DNA from 3 places in the Alteromonas stellipolaris genome. Region 2 is predicted to be linked to each of the others. Evidence: predicted binding sites of a transcription regulator. Region 2 holds the regulator's gene; each other region holds the start of a gene.
The links. The regulator LexA, encoded in region 2, represses DNA repair genes until DNA is damaged. The targets are predictions, from matches to a motif close to TACTGTATNNNNATACAGTA.
Positions count from the first base shown of each region.

Region 1: the regulator LexA is predicted to act here: its motif matches at 1,781-1,800, upstream of AVL57_RS15000 (putative DNA modification/repair radical SAM protein).
Region 3: the regulator LexA is predicted to act here: its motif matches at 2,007-2,026, upstream of uvrD (DNA helicase II).

Region 1 is NZ_CP013926.1:3,500,133-3,506,231, reverse strand. Features, by position in the region: gene AVL57_RS15005 (efflux RND transporter permease subunit) at 1-1,612, shown strand, start outside; gene AVL57_RS15000 (putative DNA modification/repair radical SAM protein) at 1,913-3,154, shown strand; gene AVL57_RS14995 (TIGR03915 family putative DNA repair protein) at 3,171-3,965, shown strand; gene AVL57_RS14990 (SIMPL domain-containing protein) at 4,108-4,818, shown strand; gene AVL57_RS14985 (DUF1289 domain-containing protein) at 4,998-5,300, shown strand; gene AVL57_RS14980 (HDOD domain-containing protein) at 5,359-6,099, shown strand, end outside.
Region 2 is NZ_CP013926.1:4,565,905-4,572,003, forward strand. Features, by position in the region: gene coxB (cytochrome c oxidase subunit II) at 1-867, opposite strand, end outside; gene lexA (transcriptional repressor LexA) at 1,451-2,077, opposite strand; gene AVL57_RS19375 (TonB-dependent receptor) at 2,235-4,349, opposite strand; gene AVL57_RS19380 (GNAT family N-acetyltransferase) at 4,708-5,115, shown strand; gene plsB (glycerol-3-phosphate 1-O-acyltransferase PlsB) at 5,261-6,099, shown strand, end outside.
Region 3 is NZ_CP013926.1:246,236-252,334, reverse strand. Features, by position in the region: gene AVL57_RS01040 (tyrosine recombinase XerC) at 1-162, shown strand, start outside; gene AVL57_RS01035 (HAD-IA family hydrolase) at 193-915, shown strand; gene cysE (serine O-acetyltransferase) at 935-1,753, opposite strand; gene uvrD (DNA helicase II) at 2,079-4,250, shown strand; gene AVL57_RS01020 (GGDEF domain-containing response regulator) at 4,287-5,543, shown strand; gene rarD (EamA family transporter RarD) at 5,531-6,099, opposite strand, start outside.

The DNA.
Region 1 (6,099 bases), 1.1 Mb from region 2:
GAAAGATTGGCTAAGCCGAGGTATGGATAAAGTGTTTGGGCGCTTTGTATTTACGCCATTTAATAAAATGTTCGATCGCGGTGCGAAAAAATACACTGGCGCTGTAGGTGGGCTTATTCGCAAAAGCGGTGTGGTAGTCGTGCTTTACGCTGGTTTGCTAGGGTTAACCTACTTCCAGTTTGCTAACACGCCAACTGGTTATGTACCGCCTCAAGATAAGCAGTATCTTATTGCATTTGCACAGCTTCCTAATGCGTCGTCGTTAGATAGAACTGAGGAAGTCGTGCGTGAAATGTCGCGTATTGCGATGGAACACCCTGGTGTTTCTGATGCAGTGGCATTTCCAGGTTTGAACATAAACGGCTTCACCAACAGCCCAAGTTCGGGTGTGTTGTTTACGCCGCTTAAACCGTTCAATGAGCGTCAAAGCCCTGAGCTTTCAGCCGGTGCAATTGCTATGCAATTGAACCAGCAATTTGGCTCTATTAAAGGTGCTTATGTGGCTATCTTCCCGCCACCACCGGTAATGGGCCTTGGCACCATTGGTGGTTTCAGGCTACAAGTGCAAGACAGAGGAAACTTAGGTTTTGCTGAACTTGAAAAAGTAACCCAAGAAGTGATTGGCAAAGCGTGGGCACACCCTGCGCTAACCGGTAACTTCACCAGTTTTACGGTTAACGTACCTCAGTTAAATGTGGATGTAGATCGCGAGAAAGCCGTTAGCCAAGGTGTAAACATAGGTACCTTGTTTGACACCATGCAGGCGTATTTGGGCTCGGTGTATGTGAACGACTTTAACCTTTTCGGCAAAACCTATCAGGTAAATGTTCAGGCCGATGCTCAGTATCGTCAAGATGTTGAAAACATCACCCAATTTAAAGTGCGAAACGATAAAGGCGATATGATCCCGCTAGGTTCATTTCTTAATATTGAGCACAGCGCAGGGCCAGACCGAGTGATGCATTACAACGGCTATGTCACCGCTGAAGTTAACGGCTCTCCGGCGCCGGGTTACAGTTCAGATCAAGCTAAAGCAGCGATAGAGCAAATTCTTGATGAAACCCTGCCGTTAGGCATGACCTACGAATGGACCGAGCTAACTTATCAGCAAATATTGGCAGGCAACGCCTCGGCCTTTATCTTCCCGCTGGTGGTGCTTTTGGTGTTCTTAGTATTGGCAGCGCAGTATGAAAGTTTACGCTTACCGCTGGCCATTATATTGATTGTCCCCATGACCTTGCTAAGCGCACTAATTGGTGTGGTGATATATGGTGGTGACAACAACATATTTACCCAAATTGGCTTAATTGTGCTGGTGGGGCTGGCGACTAAAAACGCCATTCTTATTGTGGAATTTGCCAAAGAGCTACAAGACAACGGCATGGATGCACTATCAGCCATTAAAGAGGCCAGTAAGTTGCGTCTTCGCCCAATCCTAATGACGTCTATAGCCTTCATTATGGGTGTGTTGCCTATGGTACTTTCTACAGGCGCAGGTGCAGAGATGCGTCAAGCCATGGGCGTAGCAGTGTTCTCAGGCATGATTGGGGTAACTGTGTTCGGCTTAATTCTTACTCCTGTATTTTACTATTTGTTGAAACGTAACGGTTAACTCTCCCGTTTACCCAAGCGTTGCCTCCTCCTCGTACTTTGGAGGCACTTTAGGCCACTTGTTTAAGTGGCCTTTTTTTATGCCAGTCCTTAGGGAGAAGGGGGCAGTGGCTCAAACCTATTGCGCTCTGCTTTTTGGTAGCAGAGTGTTGATAGCAAAATGCATTTGTACTGTATATTTATACATGATATAACGTTTTATATACTGAAAACGATATTGCCGATACACACGTCTTTTTTCATCATTTATTACTGAACCCACTGACGCTGTGTATTTGCTAAGAGAAAGTACAAATCTGCGATGCATGACAAACTGATACAAAAACTCGAAATTCTTTCAGATGCAGCCAAGTATGACGCTTCATGTGCAAGCGGTTCTGCAGGTAAACGAAAGGCTGGCAAAACCGATAAAACGGGCATAGGCTCTCTTACCGGTGGTACGGGTATATGTCACAGTTTTACCCCTGATGGGCGCTGTGTCTCTTTGTTAAAGATACTAATGACGAACTACTGTATTTACGACTGTCACTATTGCATTAATAGAGTATCGAGTAGTGTTCAACGTGCCCGTTTCACTGTGAAAGAAACCGTAGACCTAACACTGAATTTTTACAAGCGTAACTATATCGAAGGTCTGTTTCTTAGTTCAGGCATTGTGGGTTCTCCAGACCTTACAATGGAAAGTATGGTGCGTATTGCAAAATCTTTACGTCTGGATCACGGGTTCAAGGGGTATATTCATCTTAAGACAATTCCCAATGCCTCACCTGAATTGCAGGCCGAAGCTGGCTTATACGCCGACAGACTAAGCATTAATGTAGAAATGCCAACCCAACCTTCTTTAAATAAGTACGCGCCCGAAAAAGACCTCGGCGCTATTCATAACGCGATGAATACACTGAAAGAGAAAATAGCTGAGCATAAGGTAGATAAAACCCATACAGGTAAACGTCCTCCTCGCTTTGCCCCTGGCGGGCAGTCTACTCAAATGATAATAGGGGCCGATGGTTCTAATGATAAAGTTATCTTGGGCACGAGCGTAAAACTTTATAGCCAACAAAAGCTACGTCGCGTTTATTACTCTGCATTCTCGCCAATACCCGATGCATCAGAAGTTTTACCGCTAAAACCAGCGCCTTTAATTCGCGAGCATCGTCTTTATCAGGCTGATTGGCTTTTGCGTTTTTATGGATTCAAGCTTGATGAAATATTGCACGATGACATGCTTGATATGGATCATGATCCTAAACTTGCGTGGGCATTGCGCAATCGTCATGTGTTTCCAATCGATTTAAATAAAGCCGACAAACTGATGTTGTTACGGGTACCAGGCCTTGGTGCACGCACTGTACAAAAAATTCTGACTATTCGCCGTTATGCAAAGCTTAGTTGGATGGATCTTACTAAAATGCGCCTGCCTCTACAAAAGCTGAAGCCTTTTATTAGCGTGAGCGACTACTCGCCTAATATTCATTTACTCGATAGCAATAATTTTGAGTTACAGTTCAAACAGCCGAAGCAGTTCGAGCTATTTAGCGCCTAATTGAAATGGCATAAAGATGAAAACCATTACAATCATTTCAGTGCCTGGGTACGATGAGTGGCGCATAGCAGCAAGAGAATGTTTGGCGCAAGCTATCCCCCCCGAAAATATTATTTGGCAAACTTCAGAGTCTATACAAGACGACCTGTTTGGCGGTGGGGAACAAGTTATAGCAGCCAGTAAGCCAAAAGCGAAACACAGCATTCCCAAGTCAGTCTTAACGCTTATCAAATATGCGTTGTGTCACCAAGATGCTAGCCGCTTCGCATTGTGTTATCGGGTGTTATGGCGTGTTATTTTCGAAAACAAAAACCTTATTCAGTTAAAAACTGATGAAGATATCATGCAACTTGTTACGTTAGCCAAAGCGGTAAAACGCGATGCATATAAAATAAGTGCTTTTTTGAGGTTTCGAGAAGTTAATCATGACGGACAAGAGCACTTTATCGCTTGGTATGAGCCGGAACATTTTAGCTTAGAGATTAAGCTCGACTTCTTCCAAACTCGTTTTAAAAATATGCGGTGGTCAATATTAACGCCTTATCGGGCTGCCCATTGGGATACTGAAAAGCTAGTTTTAGAAGATAATCCCGATCCGAGTGTGTTTCCTAATGACGACCGTATCGAAAAATATTGGCTCACTTATTACGCTAATATTTTTAATCCCGCCCGCATCAAAAAGAGCGCAATGTTAAGCTCAATGCCCAAAAAGTACTGGAAGAATATGCCCGAAACAGCTTTGATTGACGATATGATTCGAAATTCGGATGCGAGAGCGCGCAAAATGATAGTTGATGGGAATAAACGCTAATCCATTTCTCCAGCCTCTTTGCGGCCACAATTGGTCATTATGTATCGTTAAGTATCAACAATCTCGGCTTTTTTCATCCCTAAATTCGACTCCAACTGAACGTAAGCTAGCACTATCAACAATAAAAACTGGAACGAGAGTTATGAAGATAGGTGCAGCAGTGGTAGTGGCAATAGGCATGGTGAGTGCGCTTGGCATATTGGGTCAACAGGTGTCTTCGGCGCTAAACGACATGCAAACTTGGGACAGGGTAGTTACCGTTAAAGGGTTGTCTGAAAGGGAGTACGTGGCAGATCGAGTGATTTGGCCTATTCAATTTGTTGATGCAGGCAATGATTTACCCGCGCTTTACAACCAGATAGAAACAAACAGCATGAAAGTGTCTAACTTCTTACAGAGCAAAGGGATTGCCAAAGAGGGTATTACCATTGGTAAGCCAGACATTACCGATAAACTAGCTCAGCAATATGGCGGTACAGAAAAAGCGCCATTTCGTTACACCGCAGTGCAAACCATTACCGTATTTTCAAACGAGGTCGAAAAGGTACGTGTAGTCATGAGCCAGATAAGTAGCTTATTAAAGTCTGGTGTTGTGCTAACGAATCAACACTATCAAGCACAGCCCGACTATGTATTTACGCGTTTAAATGAAGTAAAACCGGCAATGATCGAGGAAGCCACTGTTAATGCCAGAGAGGTTGCTGAAAAGTTCGCGCAGGACTCGAAAAGTACGTTAGGGAAAATAAAACGGGCTAATCAAGGGCGGTTTTCAATCGCTAGCAGAGACCATCATCACCCCCATATTAAGCAGGTTCGGGTAGTTTCGACTATTGACTATACACTAGTAGATTAATACTGATGTATTATTACAGAGTTGCTATTTTGGTGAGTTTGCCCAAAATATACTGGAGTAATGTAAAGCTATCTTAAATTACGTGGCCAGATTAGGTTGCCAATAACAATGCGTTAGTGGCAATAAGAGGGTGTTTTTAATTTAACGAAACGCGTGTTAGCAAGCGCATACAGGTAAACATGACAGACCAAACACCGCCAGCACAGCAATTGGAGTTCTTTGAAATTCCAAGTCCCTGTATTGGTGTTTGTGAGTCTGGAGTGCGAGGGTATTGCAAAGGATGTTACCGCAGCCGAGAAGAGCGGCTGTATTGGCTTAAGATTGATGATGGAACTCGCCGAAAGATAATTGGGGCATGTCAGCGAAGAAAGCAAGCGGCGCTAAGTAGAGCCCGTCGCCAAAATGAAAAACCAATAGAAGTACGAGAGCCTAGTCAAATAAATATGTTTGATGTGCCTTTCGAGACAATTGATAAAGCATAAGCAGTGAGACTGACCTCGCGATAGCTGTTAATGCAGATGATAAAAGTGGAACCTTTGCATGTCCTTAGATAAATATGTGTCGTTTGCAACAAAGTCATTTACCTTGCCAGATATATGTATTCGTATCCGCTCGGTATTAGATAACCCTCGTTCAAGTGCAAGCGACCTTGGCGATTTAATCAGTTTAGATTCGTCATTAACAGCCAAAGTGCTGCGATTGGCAAACAGTTCACTGTTCCGGTTTCCATCACAAGTAGAGTCTGTTTCAAAAGCCATCAATGTCATTGGTGGTGAAGCTTTGTATAATTTGGTGGTTGCAGAAACCGCCAATACCGCTTTTAAATACTTTGATACCCAGCTTATTAACCTTGATAAACATTGGTTCAACTCTGTTTATTGTGGAATGGTGGCGAAACATTTGGCTAAGGCCAGCAATATGCGTGGTAGTGAGCGTTTCTTCGTTATGGGGATATTGCAAAACCTCAGTGAGTTGGTCATTGCTAAACGTTCGCCAGAGCTTTATAAAAGCTATATTGAGCAAGATAGCGATATGCTTCTCGGGGCAAGACAAATTCAACATTTTGGTTTTACCTTTTCAAACTGTAGCGGTACCATATTAGAAAATTGGAAGCTTCCTCTTGTGCTCTATTATCCGGTTATGCACGCTAATGATATGTCTAGACAGGCAACAGATAGCGATATTGCGCTACTGGCATTAGCATCAAGGGTTACTACCATGCAGCAAAATAAAAAAACTGACGGTGACATTGAACTTTTTTTAGAAGACATAGCCAATAAT
Region 2 (6,099 bases):
CATCGACATATTCATCGACAGTAAACGTTGCTCTTCTTCTTTCGCTTGGCGAGCGGCTTCTTCTTGCTCGTTCATCCACGCATCAAATTCGGCAGGTTCTTTTGCGATAACCACTACCGGCATAAAGCCATGATCTTTTCCGCAAAGCTCGGCGCACTGCCCGCGATAAATACCAGGCTCGTTCACCTTTGCCCAAGATTCATTAATAAACCCTGGATTAGCATCTTTTTTCACCGCAAAATCTGGAACCCACCAAGAGTGAATAACGTCATCTGAAGTAATAAGAAAGCGCACTTTTTGCCCTGTGGGGATCACCAGTGGACGGTCGACCTCAAGCAAATAATTCGTGCCTTTCTCGAATTTGTTTTCAATTTGTTCTCGCTGAGTCGCCATTAACGAATAGAACTCAACATCTCTGTCCATGTATCGGTAATGCCACTTCCACTGAGAACCTGTAACGACAACAGTAAGATCGGGCTCACTGGTATCTTCCATCGCAATAAGGGTTTTAGCGGCGGGAATAGCCATAAGAATAAGAATGATGAAAGGTACTACTGTCCACGCAATTTCAACTTTTACATTTTCATGGAAGTGAGCAGGCTTCGCTCCTCTGGATTTACGGTGTAAGTACATTGAGGTAAACATAACCCCAAAAACCACAACGGCAATGGCGATACAGATAAAGAACATCAACATATGAAGGTCGTACACTTGACCACTTATGTCGGTTGCGCCTCGACGTAAATTCATGGATGAGCCTTCACCTGTTGCTACATCCGCAAACAGCAGTGGTGAGGTAAGCAAAAGTGGCAGCCCGTAAAGCCACTTTGTCGCTTGTGTCGCCGCTTGTGTCGTTACTCGTTTCACTCAACACCTCCGTTATAACAGAAGCATTACCGCAATAAATGCGCTGCGCTTCTGGCAACTGATACCCGAAATCCAACTTTTAACTTAATTGCCCAGCTTTAGTTGTAAAGCAAAGTTGCAGCTATTGTTATTATTTTGTTAAATACAGTATAAGAATTGCTCAATAAAACGCACAAGTCTAGTCTTTTCTAAGAAAAAACAATTCCAGCGTTTAATTTTTAATCAAAAGTTGTAAGTAAGAGGAATGAATCACGCCACAGCGTATGGGCGTTATAAGGATAATTAATGTGGCCGTTTGAAACGCTCATTTTGAACGAAATCGACGAATATAAAGTGTAATAAGTTTCTTATAATCAAAAGGTAGTTACGTAATATTGAATGCTTTTCAAACAGAATAGATAACAGACATAGCGGTAGTTAGTACTATAAAAGATGACATAAATAGAAGATAAAATGTGGGAACCGGATCAACTGGCCTCTAAGGTATTTCTGAGGCTTAAACAAGATTATTGTGCAAGCAAGGTATGGTAAACATACAAAAAAGCGGCCTATAAGCCGCTTTCTTTACTAAATAGCTAAAAAGTTACATCCAATCGGCATTTCGAATAACACCAACGGCAATACCTTCAATAGAAAAAGGCTCTGAAGCTAAGTCGACCTTAATAGGAGAAAATTCATCATTTTCAGCATGAAGTAGCACTTCACGGCCACGCTTTTCAAGGCGTTTAACGGTAACGTCTTCATCGACACGTGCCACTACCACCTGCCCATTATGGACATCCGTAGTGCGGTGCACGGCTAACAAGTCACCATCAAGTATACCTATGTCTTTCATACTCATACCGCTTACACGAAGCAAGAAGTCGGCGTGAGGCTGAAATAGGGCAGGGTCGACCTTATAATGAGATTCTATATGCTCTTGCGCTAGAATAGGTTCGCCCGCAGCCACTCGGCCAATAAGAGGTAGCCCTTCTTCTTCAGGAGCTTCATCTTCAAGTGGGATATTCAATTTAATACCACGGGAAGTACCTGGAAGAATCTCGATGACACCTTTTCGGGCCAACGCTTTTAAATGTTCTTCAGCGGCATTCGCAGAGCGAAAACCTAAATGACGGGCAATTTCTGCACGGGTAGGCGGCATGCCAGTTTCGAGCATGGTTGTTTTTATCAGCTCGAGAACTTCTGTTTGTCTTGCTGTGAGTGGGCGCATAAAAGACCTGTCTGTCTATACAGTTCCTGTAAGTATATACACCTAAAAGGAAATGACAAGCACAAAGCTTTGCAAAGCATGTTTTTTATACTGACCTAACCACAACGCAAAAAGCGGCCATGAAGGCCGCTTTGTATATCACTACTATTTAGCGTGACTAAAACTTATATTGCAAACTCAAACGCGCATTAAGCGGCTCGCCGGTGGCAATATTGTTGTCGTTATGTGCTGACGGAAAATAATCTTCGTCGAATAGGTTTTCAACGTTTAGCTGAATTTTAACGTCTTCGCTATAGTCGTAATAAAGTGCAGCGTCTACGCGAACAAAGTCAGGTAGCTCAACCGTATTATTTAATGAAGCATACTGCTCAGATTGATAAATCACGCCTAATGCAACACGCCATTCATCATTTACTTCATACTGATTCCATAACGTCAGCATATGTTCTGGTAGCTGCGCTAAGTCGCGGTTCGCCAATGTGCCATCTACAATTCGACCCATTTCTTCGCCATCAAGGTTGCTGTAACCAGCATTGATTACCCAACGTTCTGAAAGTTTACCCACCACCTGCACTTCAAAACCTTTGGTTTCGGTACCGGTTAAAATAGACGCTTCCGGGTTGTTAGGATCTTGCGCTGTGCCGTTTTCACGTTCAACTTCAAATGCCGCTGCTGTCACGCTAAGCGAGTCAGATAAATTCCACTTCACGCCAATTTCTTTATTTTCAAACTCTTCAGCTTCTAGCGCTTGGCTTGTCAGCGACAGTGAAAGGAATTGATCACCTGAACGAGGTAAAAACGATTTGCTGTAACTTGCGTAAATCGATACTGATTCCGCTGGCTTGTAAATTAAGCCTGCACGCGGAGACACTTGTGAATCAGAACTTGATAGAAAACCGTTGTTGCCATCATCTGCACCGTCAGCCACTTCAATACTATCTACGACATCGATATCGAAGTTGTCGTAGCGAAGACCCGCTACCACGATCCAATTATCGTTAAGTTTAATTTCATCTTGAACAAACGCTGAGGTAAAGGTGACATCAGATGCACGATCTCTTACTGGGTCGGTCAGCGTCATTGAAGGAATTACTAGTGGGTCACTAAACACGAAGGATACTTGATCGTCTTGACTGTCTGCAAAAAACGCATCACGGCGAGCATTTTCTGTATCTTGGCTACCGTATTCCATTCCCGTCAACAAGGTATGGTTAATATCACCCGTGGCAAACTGCCCAATAAGGTTCAATTGAACCAACGTGTTCTCACGGGTTGTAGTATCACGATATCCGTCTAACGTGACTGTGCCTGCATCAGCATCAAAATTAACGGGGTACAAGTTTTGATAAGCTTTGTCATAGTCAGCAAACTGAACCGTACCGTTCAAGTTCCAATTTTGCGATAGTGAATGATCAACACGAATGCGGGCAATATGTGCTTCAAGGGTAGTATTGTTGAAGTCTGGATCACCAAAGTAGGTATCGTCATAGCCTTCCAGCGGCGCACCATCTAATGAAGGAATCCCCCTATCGACTAAACGGTCATCGTTTACGTATTCGTAAGATGCCACCACCGTAGTGTCGTCGTTAGCCATCCATGTATAGGTAGGGTTTAATGCGTAACGTTCACCATCTTTAAAATCACGGTGGTTATCAATGCTGTCGAACACACCATTAAAACGAAACGCATTGTTGGCATCTATGGCTTTATTGGTATCTACGCTAATAGAGCCAGCGCCAAAGGTATCAATACCTGCTGACAATGTGGTGAAGTCTTCCGCAGTACTGGCTACTTTAGTCACACGGTTAACCACGCCACCGCCGCCACCGCGTCCAAATAAAAGTGCGTTCGCACCACGTAATATTTCAACGCGTTCTAAATTATATAATGGGCGGAAGTACTGAACGTCGTCGCGAAGCCCATCAACAAAGAAATCGGCAGTAGTGTTCTGTCCACGAATAGTCACCTGATCGCGATGATCTTCACCCAGCCCAATGCTCACACCTGGCGTGTATTGCATAACATCGGCAATACTAAACAGTGCTTGTTCTGAAATTTGCTGTGCACTTACTACCGATACAGATTGTGGCACGTTAACCAATAGTGTTGGGGTTTTTACCGCTGTGGCGACTTGTTGACCAAAGAATGCGCCGCGTACTGTAATACGTTCAACGCTTTCATCTGATTCAGCTACAGTGTCTTGAGCCAAAACAGATGTGCCATAAAGTGCCAATAGAACAGCAGTAGAAATAGTTGCTTTACCAAGTTTCAAGCAAGTCTCCTCGAGTGATAATTCAAACAGTATTGAAAATGATAGATATTCTTATTTAGAGCGGATTCTAGTCATAATTGTTAATAATTAAAAGGTGTATTAATAAAAATTAAACTTTTGTTATAAATGAAAGCGTCAGTTTAACTAGACAGCCTGTTTAGACAGGAAATAGTGAATAGGCGCCTTACCTTTAATTGGGTTTACGCCGAGGTGACAAGTTTGGCATTAAGGCATAAAGTAACCTTTCTTTTATCTATCTTTAATCAGTGTATTTAATTCCGTCATGTTGCATTACCTCGACTATACCCCCGAGCTAGCCCCCCACTTTGACCGCATAAATAGAGAGTGGATCACCAAGATGTTTCGTTTAGAGAGCGTTGATGAGGCCGTTATTGGCAACCCTCAGCGTAATATTATCGATAAGGGTGGATACATTTGGTTTGCTGAACATCCCGATTTTGGCATTGTAGGCACATGCGCATTAATGAAAAAAGGGGAAGGGGTATTCGAACTTACTAAGATGGGTGTGGTCAGTGAAGCAAGAGGATTAAAAGTAGGCGAAGGCTTGTTGCAATATGTATTGAATAACGCCCCTGCCATTGCTTTTAATACATTATTTCTTTTAACGAATAAGAAGTGTGAGGCCGCTATTCATCTTTATAAGAAAAATGGCTTTGTTCATTGTGAAGAAATCATGCAAAAATTTGGTTGTTCTTATGAACGCTGTGACGTGGCTATGCATTACAAAGGCAATGCCACTAATTGATATGTAGGTAAAAACACGCTCAATCAATATGCTATGGCGACAATTTATACTAATGACTCTTTCAAACAGCCCCACGGCCTCTGCATGACATTGCACGAGATGTGGTACACTTCTCCCGTTTTAATTTCATAGGATTACAGAATTCATGTCGTGGATGCGAAAAGCCCTTTTGTCGCTATTTCATTATCCTGTTAAGTTGCTGGTTAAAGCCCACAGCATTCCCGTAAACGTAGAGACTGAGCTTGGCATTGATAAGTCGAAGCCCATCGTTTACTTGCTTCCAGCAAACTCGGTAACCGATCAATTAGCACTTAGAATGTCAACAGAAGCACTAGGTCTACCGAGCCCGACTGATACGCTTACGTTAGCGGGCAGAGAATACCCATCTACGCTGTTTCTGCGTAAAACCCAACCGATTTTTCGTTCACAAGCTGACGATACCGGTATTGAAGATGTATTTACTGACTTGTTTCATTTGCACAGAGACCATCATCAATTAGATCTTCAAGTGGTTCCGGTATTTGTAACTTGGGGCCGAGCGCCTGGGCGAGGTACGCCTGGATTAGCTGACCTTATTGCCGATAATGCCGCGCCAAGTTGGCTGAGAAAACTCTTTATCGTGATGTTTTTAGGCCGCGATAATTTTATCAATTACTCAAAAGCCGTTTCGGCTCGTGCCATGTCAAACCAACATGGTAGTGATAAAAGCATTGCGCACAAACTGGTGCGTGTAGCAAGCACTCACTTCCAGCGTAAGCGCCAGAGCATGACTGGCCCTACATTGTTAGAGCGCCAAGAGTTGAACAACAGTGTACTCGGTTCTGATGCCGTGCGCCGTGCTATGGCAGAAGAGTCTCGCAGTAAAAAAATTACCCATGAAGCGTCAAAAGACAGAGCACAATCGTACGTTACCGAAATAGCAGCTGATTATCGCGAAGGGTTAATTCGTTTTGGCGATCGACTGCTTACCCGTATTTGGAACAA
Region 3 (6,099 bases), 330 kb from region 2:
TCTTTCGCCACGCACGTATTAGAGTCGAGCGGTGATTTACGGGCGGTACAAGAATTATTAGGCCATGCCAATCTATCTACCACGCAAGTGTATACCCATTTAGATTTTCAGCATTTAGCCAAAGTTTACGATGCCGCGCACCCTAGAGCACACAAAAAATAATCCTCTATTGAAAATAGGCCTTTAACTATTATGCAGTTCTTCAGAGCCATTAATTCCGTGAAGGCAATGACCTTCGATCTTGATGACACCTTATATAATAACGAACCTATTATTCGCCAAGCAGAAGCGGCCTTAAATGCGCATTTAAAGCAGCATCACCCTAAAGCGGCTGACTTACCCCCCTCTCACTGGCAGCAACTAAAGCGCGACGCGCTTGCAGCCAATCCTGCTTATTCGTCTGATATGGGAAAGCTTCGCCTAGCGGTGTTAAATGCGGCATTGATACACGATATTCCAACCCAAGATAGCCACACATTAGAGGCTGCTGTGCAAGCATGTTTCGACTGTTTTTACCATGCCAGAAGCGAGTTTGAGTTGGCTGATGATGTGCATAAAACCTTATCGATTTTAAGTGAAAATATGACACTAGTGGGTATAACTAACGGCAATGTAAATGCCGACCAAATAGGTATAACGCCTTATTTTGATACCATTTTACATGCTAGCACTAGCCGCCCTATGAAACCTTCACGGGCTATGTTTGATGAAGCAGCAAGCTTTATAGGGGAAGCGCCCAAACATATACTGCACGTGGGCGATAACATCATTAAAGATGTGTATGGGGCGATAAATGCAGGGTTTCAGTCAGCGTGGTTTGCATGCAATCGAGAAATGCATTTACCCCGTGAGAGAGCATCTGTACTCCCTCACGTGACACTAGATTCGTTAGACGAGTTAGCTTACTTCTTATAAGAAAAGCAGTAAATAGCGCTTAAGGCTTTTGCGAATAAGGCTGGTTGTCTTCTAGCACGTTTTGGCGCATAGAATCGCAAGGGCGCTGGCATACCGGCCGCCCAACGACTTTTGCAGGTACACCCACTACGGTAACGTGAGGTGGAACATTGTCTAGCACAACACTACCTGCGCCCACTTTAGACCCTTCGCCAATTTCGATATTGCCAAGAATTTTAGCACCTGCGCCAACTAACACGCCTTGGCGAATTTTAGGGTGACGATCGCCCGACTCGTTCCCGGTTCCGCCCAGGGTTACGCTTTGCAAGATAGACACGTTGTCTTCTATAACCGCAGTTTCACCCACTACAATACCGGTGGCGTGATCGAACATCACGCCTTTACCTATCTTAGCGGCAGGGTGAATATCTACGCCGAAGGTAGCCGAGTTACGGCTTTGCAAGAACAAGGCAAGTTGATGTCTACCGTGCAACCACAAGTAGTGCGCCATACGGTGAACTTGCACGGCATGAAAGCCTTTAAAGTGCAGTAATGGCACTAAGAAGTCATCTACTGCCGCGTCTCGAGCACGAATCGCGTTAATATCGGCCATTGCCGACTCACTAATCGACGGCTCTAACAAATAGGCCTCATCAAATACTTCACGAATGGCAATAGCAGGCATCACTTCATCAGCCATTTTGCTTGATAGTATAAAGCTTAACGACGACTCAAAATTGTGATGGGCTGAAATACAGGCATGAACATAGCTCGCTAATAGCGGCTCGCTTTCTGCCACAGTTTGCGCTTCTTTTTTTAACGATAACCAAAAGTCAGTCGATGGAGAGAGTGCGTGCATGAGGCAGTTCCTGTAAAAGTAAAGTTCAAACCCCGCTAAGTGCGGGTAAAAGGCACAAGATGGTACAAAGCCTAGATTGTAGTAGGCAGCTTAATGGCTCGAAGTGTACATGAGCCACCATAAAAACAACACCTACAGACTACGCTTCAAGCGTGAAAATTGTTCAACTTATCGATAACCCGCCCGTGAATACGGCCGATATCAGCTTAACAGGGTAAAAGTTATCCCCTAGCCGCTAAGCTTCATTAAACAGGCCTGTATAAATTCACAGTCAGCTGGCATAATGTTGCAGCATTGAAACTAGACAAATTAGGTTGACCATATTATGGATGTATCCCGACTGCTTGACGAGCTTAACGACAAACAACGTGAAGCGGTAGCAGCCCCTCTTTCTAACGCCCTCATTTTAGCTGGCGCAGGAAGCGGTAAAACTCGGGTGTTAGTACATCGAATAGCATGGTTAATGGAAGTGGAAAATATTGCCCCCTTTTCCATTCTGGCCGTAACCTTTACGAACAAGGCCGCCAAAGAAATGCGTGGCCGAATAGAATCGTTGATGGGCCGTGGTCTTAATAGCATGTGGATTGGTACTTTCCACGGATTAGCCCACAGGCTGCTTCGCGCCCACCATGCAGAAGCTAATTTGCCTGAAAACTTCCAAATTCTTGATTCAGATGACCAATACCGTTTGATTAAACGTATTCTAAAAGCCATGAATTTAGACGAAAAGCACTGGGTGCCCCGTCAAATTCAGTGGTACATCAACGGTAATAAAGACGAAGGGCTACGTCCTCAACATATTGAAACCCACAACGATCAAACCCAACAAAAAATGCGTGAAATTTACGCCGCGTATCAAGACGCGTGCGACCGCTCAGGGCTTGTGGATTTTGCCGAGTTGTTGTTACGTGCTCACGAACTTTGGGCTAAAAACCCCGAAGTACTCGCCAACTACCAGCGCCGCTTCCGCGCTGTATTAGTGGACGAATTCCAAGATACCAACAACATTCAATACGCGTGGCTACGCATGTTATGTAGCGGCAATCAAAACAATATTATGATTGTGGGTGATGACGACCAATCTATTTACGGCTGGCGTGGCGCGAATGTTGATAATATTCAGCACTTCTTAAAAGACTTCAATAACCCCACAACCATTCGATTAGAACAAAACTACCGTTCTACCGGCACCATCTTGAAAGCCGCCAATACGGTTATTGATAACAACACAGGCCGATTAGGCAAAGAGCTTTGGACAGACGGCAACGATGGCGAGCCCATATCTGTTTATGCTGGGTTTAATGAGTTAGACGAAGCCCGCTTTATTGTGTCGAAAATTAAAGACTGGCTGAACCAAGGCAATGCACTAAAAGACACCGCGATTTTGTATCGCAATAACGCCCAGTCGCGGGTATTAGAAGAGGCCTTACTTCACCAAGGTACACCCTACCGCATTTATGGTGGCCTTCGATTCTTCGAACGCCAAGAAATTAAAGATGCACTTGGCTACCTTCGTATGATGAATCACCCTCATGATGATGCCGCCTTTGAACGTGTGGTGAATACACCTACTCGCGGTATGGGTGAGAAAACCCTCTCACAAGTACGAGAAGCCGCCAGAGCACATAATTGCTCTATGTGGCAGGCTAGCCAACTTCTCATTAACGAAAACGCGCTAAAAGGCCGTGCACTTAACGCCCTTCAAAGTTTCGTGCTGTTAGTTACCGAGCTTGAACAAGCTACGGTAGACGAGCCATTAGAAAAACACGCCGATGTGGCTATTAGGCAGTCAGGCTTATACGCCATGTATCAAGCCGAACGCGGCGAAAAGGCTCAAGCGCGCTTAGAAAACTTGGAAGAATTGGTTACCGCTTGTAAGCAATTTACGGTACCTGACGAAGCAGAGGAAATGACGCCGCTTTCAGCCTTCCTTGCTCACGCCTCGTTAGAAGCGGGTGAAACCCAAGCAGGTACCGACCAAGATGCAGTGCAGATGATGACGATTCACACCGCAAAAGGGCTAGAATTCCCGATGGTGTTTATGGCCGGTGTTGAGGAAGGCATGTTTCCAAGCCAAATGACCAATGATGAACCTGGCAGAATGGAAGAAGAACGCCGCCTGTGTTACGTGGGCATGACCCGCGCCATGGAAAAGCTGTATATTACTTACGCGGAAAGCCGCCGTTTGTACGGGCAAGACAAGTATCACACGGCATCTCGCTTTATTCGTGAAATTCCTGCTGACTGTGTTGAAGAAGTAAGGCTCAAGTCTACTATTTCTCGACCGATACATAACCGATTCAGCCAAGCAACATCACATGCCTCTTTTGAAGAGACCGGCTTTCAGTTGGGCCAAAAAGTGGCTCATCGCAAGTTCGGTGAAGGAATAGTATTAAACTACGAAGGCAGTGGTGAACACGCTAGGGTACAAGTTAATTTTGACGAATTCGGTACAAAATGGCTCGTTCTCGCCTATGCTAAATTGGAAAAAGCATAGTCATCTGGCAAGAAGCCTGAACCCAAGTAGAGAAATATGCCGCAAAACGTGCTGGTGATAGAAAACAGCGATAAAAATTTAGACGTTGTATCAAAACTTGTCAGAAAAGCAGGGTTAACCCCTGTTGGCGCCCACTCATTGACGGAAGCGAGCGCACGTTTTGCGCTTATGATGCCAGAGAGTTTTTTGTGCGCCATTGTTGCTCATAACTTACCGGATGCCCCGAATGGCGAAGCCATCGACTTCGCCATTGACGCCTTCATTCCAGCCATCGTCACTACTGATGCGTTAGAAGCAAAAACCCGAGACAAGGTGTTAGAAAAAGACGTCGTTGATTACATTCCCAAAGAAAACGCGCAAAATTACGATTATTTAAGCCGTTTACTGTTTAGGTTAGAGAAGAACAAATCTACCGGTGTTGTGGTTGTTAGTACTCACCGCTCATCTAGACGAAAAATGCTGTCACTGCTTTATCGACACAACTTTGTGGTTTATGACTGCCCTACTGCCAGCGATGCTATGAGCATATTGGCTGAGCATGCGCATATCAGGTTGGTTATCACCGACAACGCGCTTCCAGATATGACGGGCACGCAATTTATTTCAGGCCTGCGTAAAGCCTTTTCAAAAGAGCAGTTAGCCATTATTGGGCTAGCAAGCGACCAACGCCCGCTTATGTCTGCGCATTTCATAAAAAGCGGCGCGAACGACTTTTTGCATTTACCTTACTGTCATGAAGAGTTTTTATGCCGCGTGATGCAGAATATTGAATATATCGAAAGCGTAGAAGCCATTCGACGTGCGGCCAATACCGATTACTTAACTGGGTTGCCTAACCGCCGTCATTTCTTTTATACCGTTACCGTGCAGTACAAAAAGCTTCCTGAGCAGCATGCTTTAGCGCTTATCGACCTGGATCATTTTAAACGTATTAACGATACCTACGGGCATGATGCGGGCGATCTTGTGCTCAAAGCAGTAGCTAACCTATTGCAAGTGCATTTTAACGATACGCTGGTTGCACGTTTTGGTGGGGAAGAATTTTGCGTTTACTTGCCTAAAATCGACCTTAATAACGCACAAGAGCGGCTAAATAGATTCAGAATAGCGTTAGAGAAAACGCCAATTCAATTAGGCGAAGAAAGCGTGAAAGTAACCTGCAGTATTGGGCTTTGTAATACACCTACGCAAAATATTGAAACCTTGCTAAGTAGCGCAGATAAGCTTTTATACAAAGCAAAACATGCTGGGCGTAACCAGGTTTACCTAAACAGTGAAACTCAAGAAGTTTGAGTTTCACTGGTTACCTTAGCCGACTGCACCGATGCCTTTAGGGCTTTTCGCTGTTTTTTGTAGGCAATAAGAGAGTCGACACTAAATACTGCAAGTGCTAGCCACACAAAACCAAAGGTGATTAGCCTAGCCTCATCTAACGGCTCATCGTACAAGTAAACCGCCAGCACGAACATGAGTGTTGGCCCTATGTATTGCAAAAAACCTAAGGTTGAATACATGATACGCCGTGCTGCTGCGGTAAAGCATAATAAGGGCGCAGTGGTCACAATACCGGCGGCTAAAATAAGCATGTTTAAGCTAGCGTCGTTATTAAAAAGGTTGCTGTATTCTGAACCAAATAGCAGCCAATACCCTAAAGCTAAGGGTGATAACATTAACGTTTCGATAAAAAGGCCCGGCAAAGAATCTACCGCTACCTGCTTGCGTAAAATACCATAAATACTAAAACTGCCCGCCAATACAAGTGCAATCCAAGGCACATGACCGTAAGAGAAAATCAAAATAGCCACGCCCACGATGGCTAATACCACCGCCACTCGCTGAAACGTTCTTA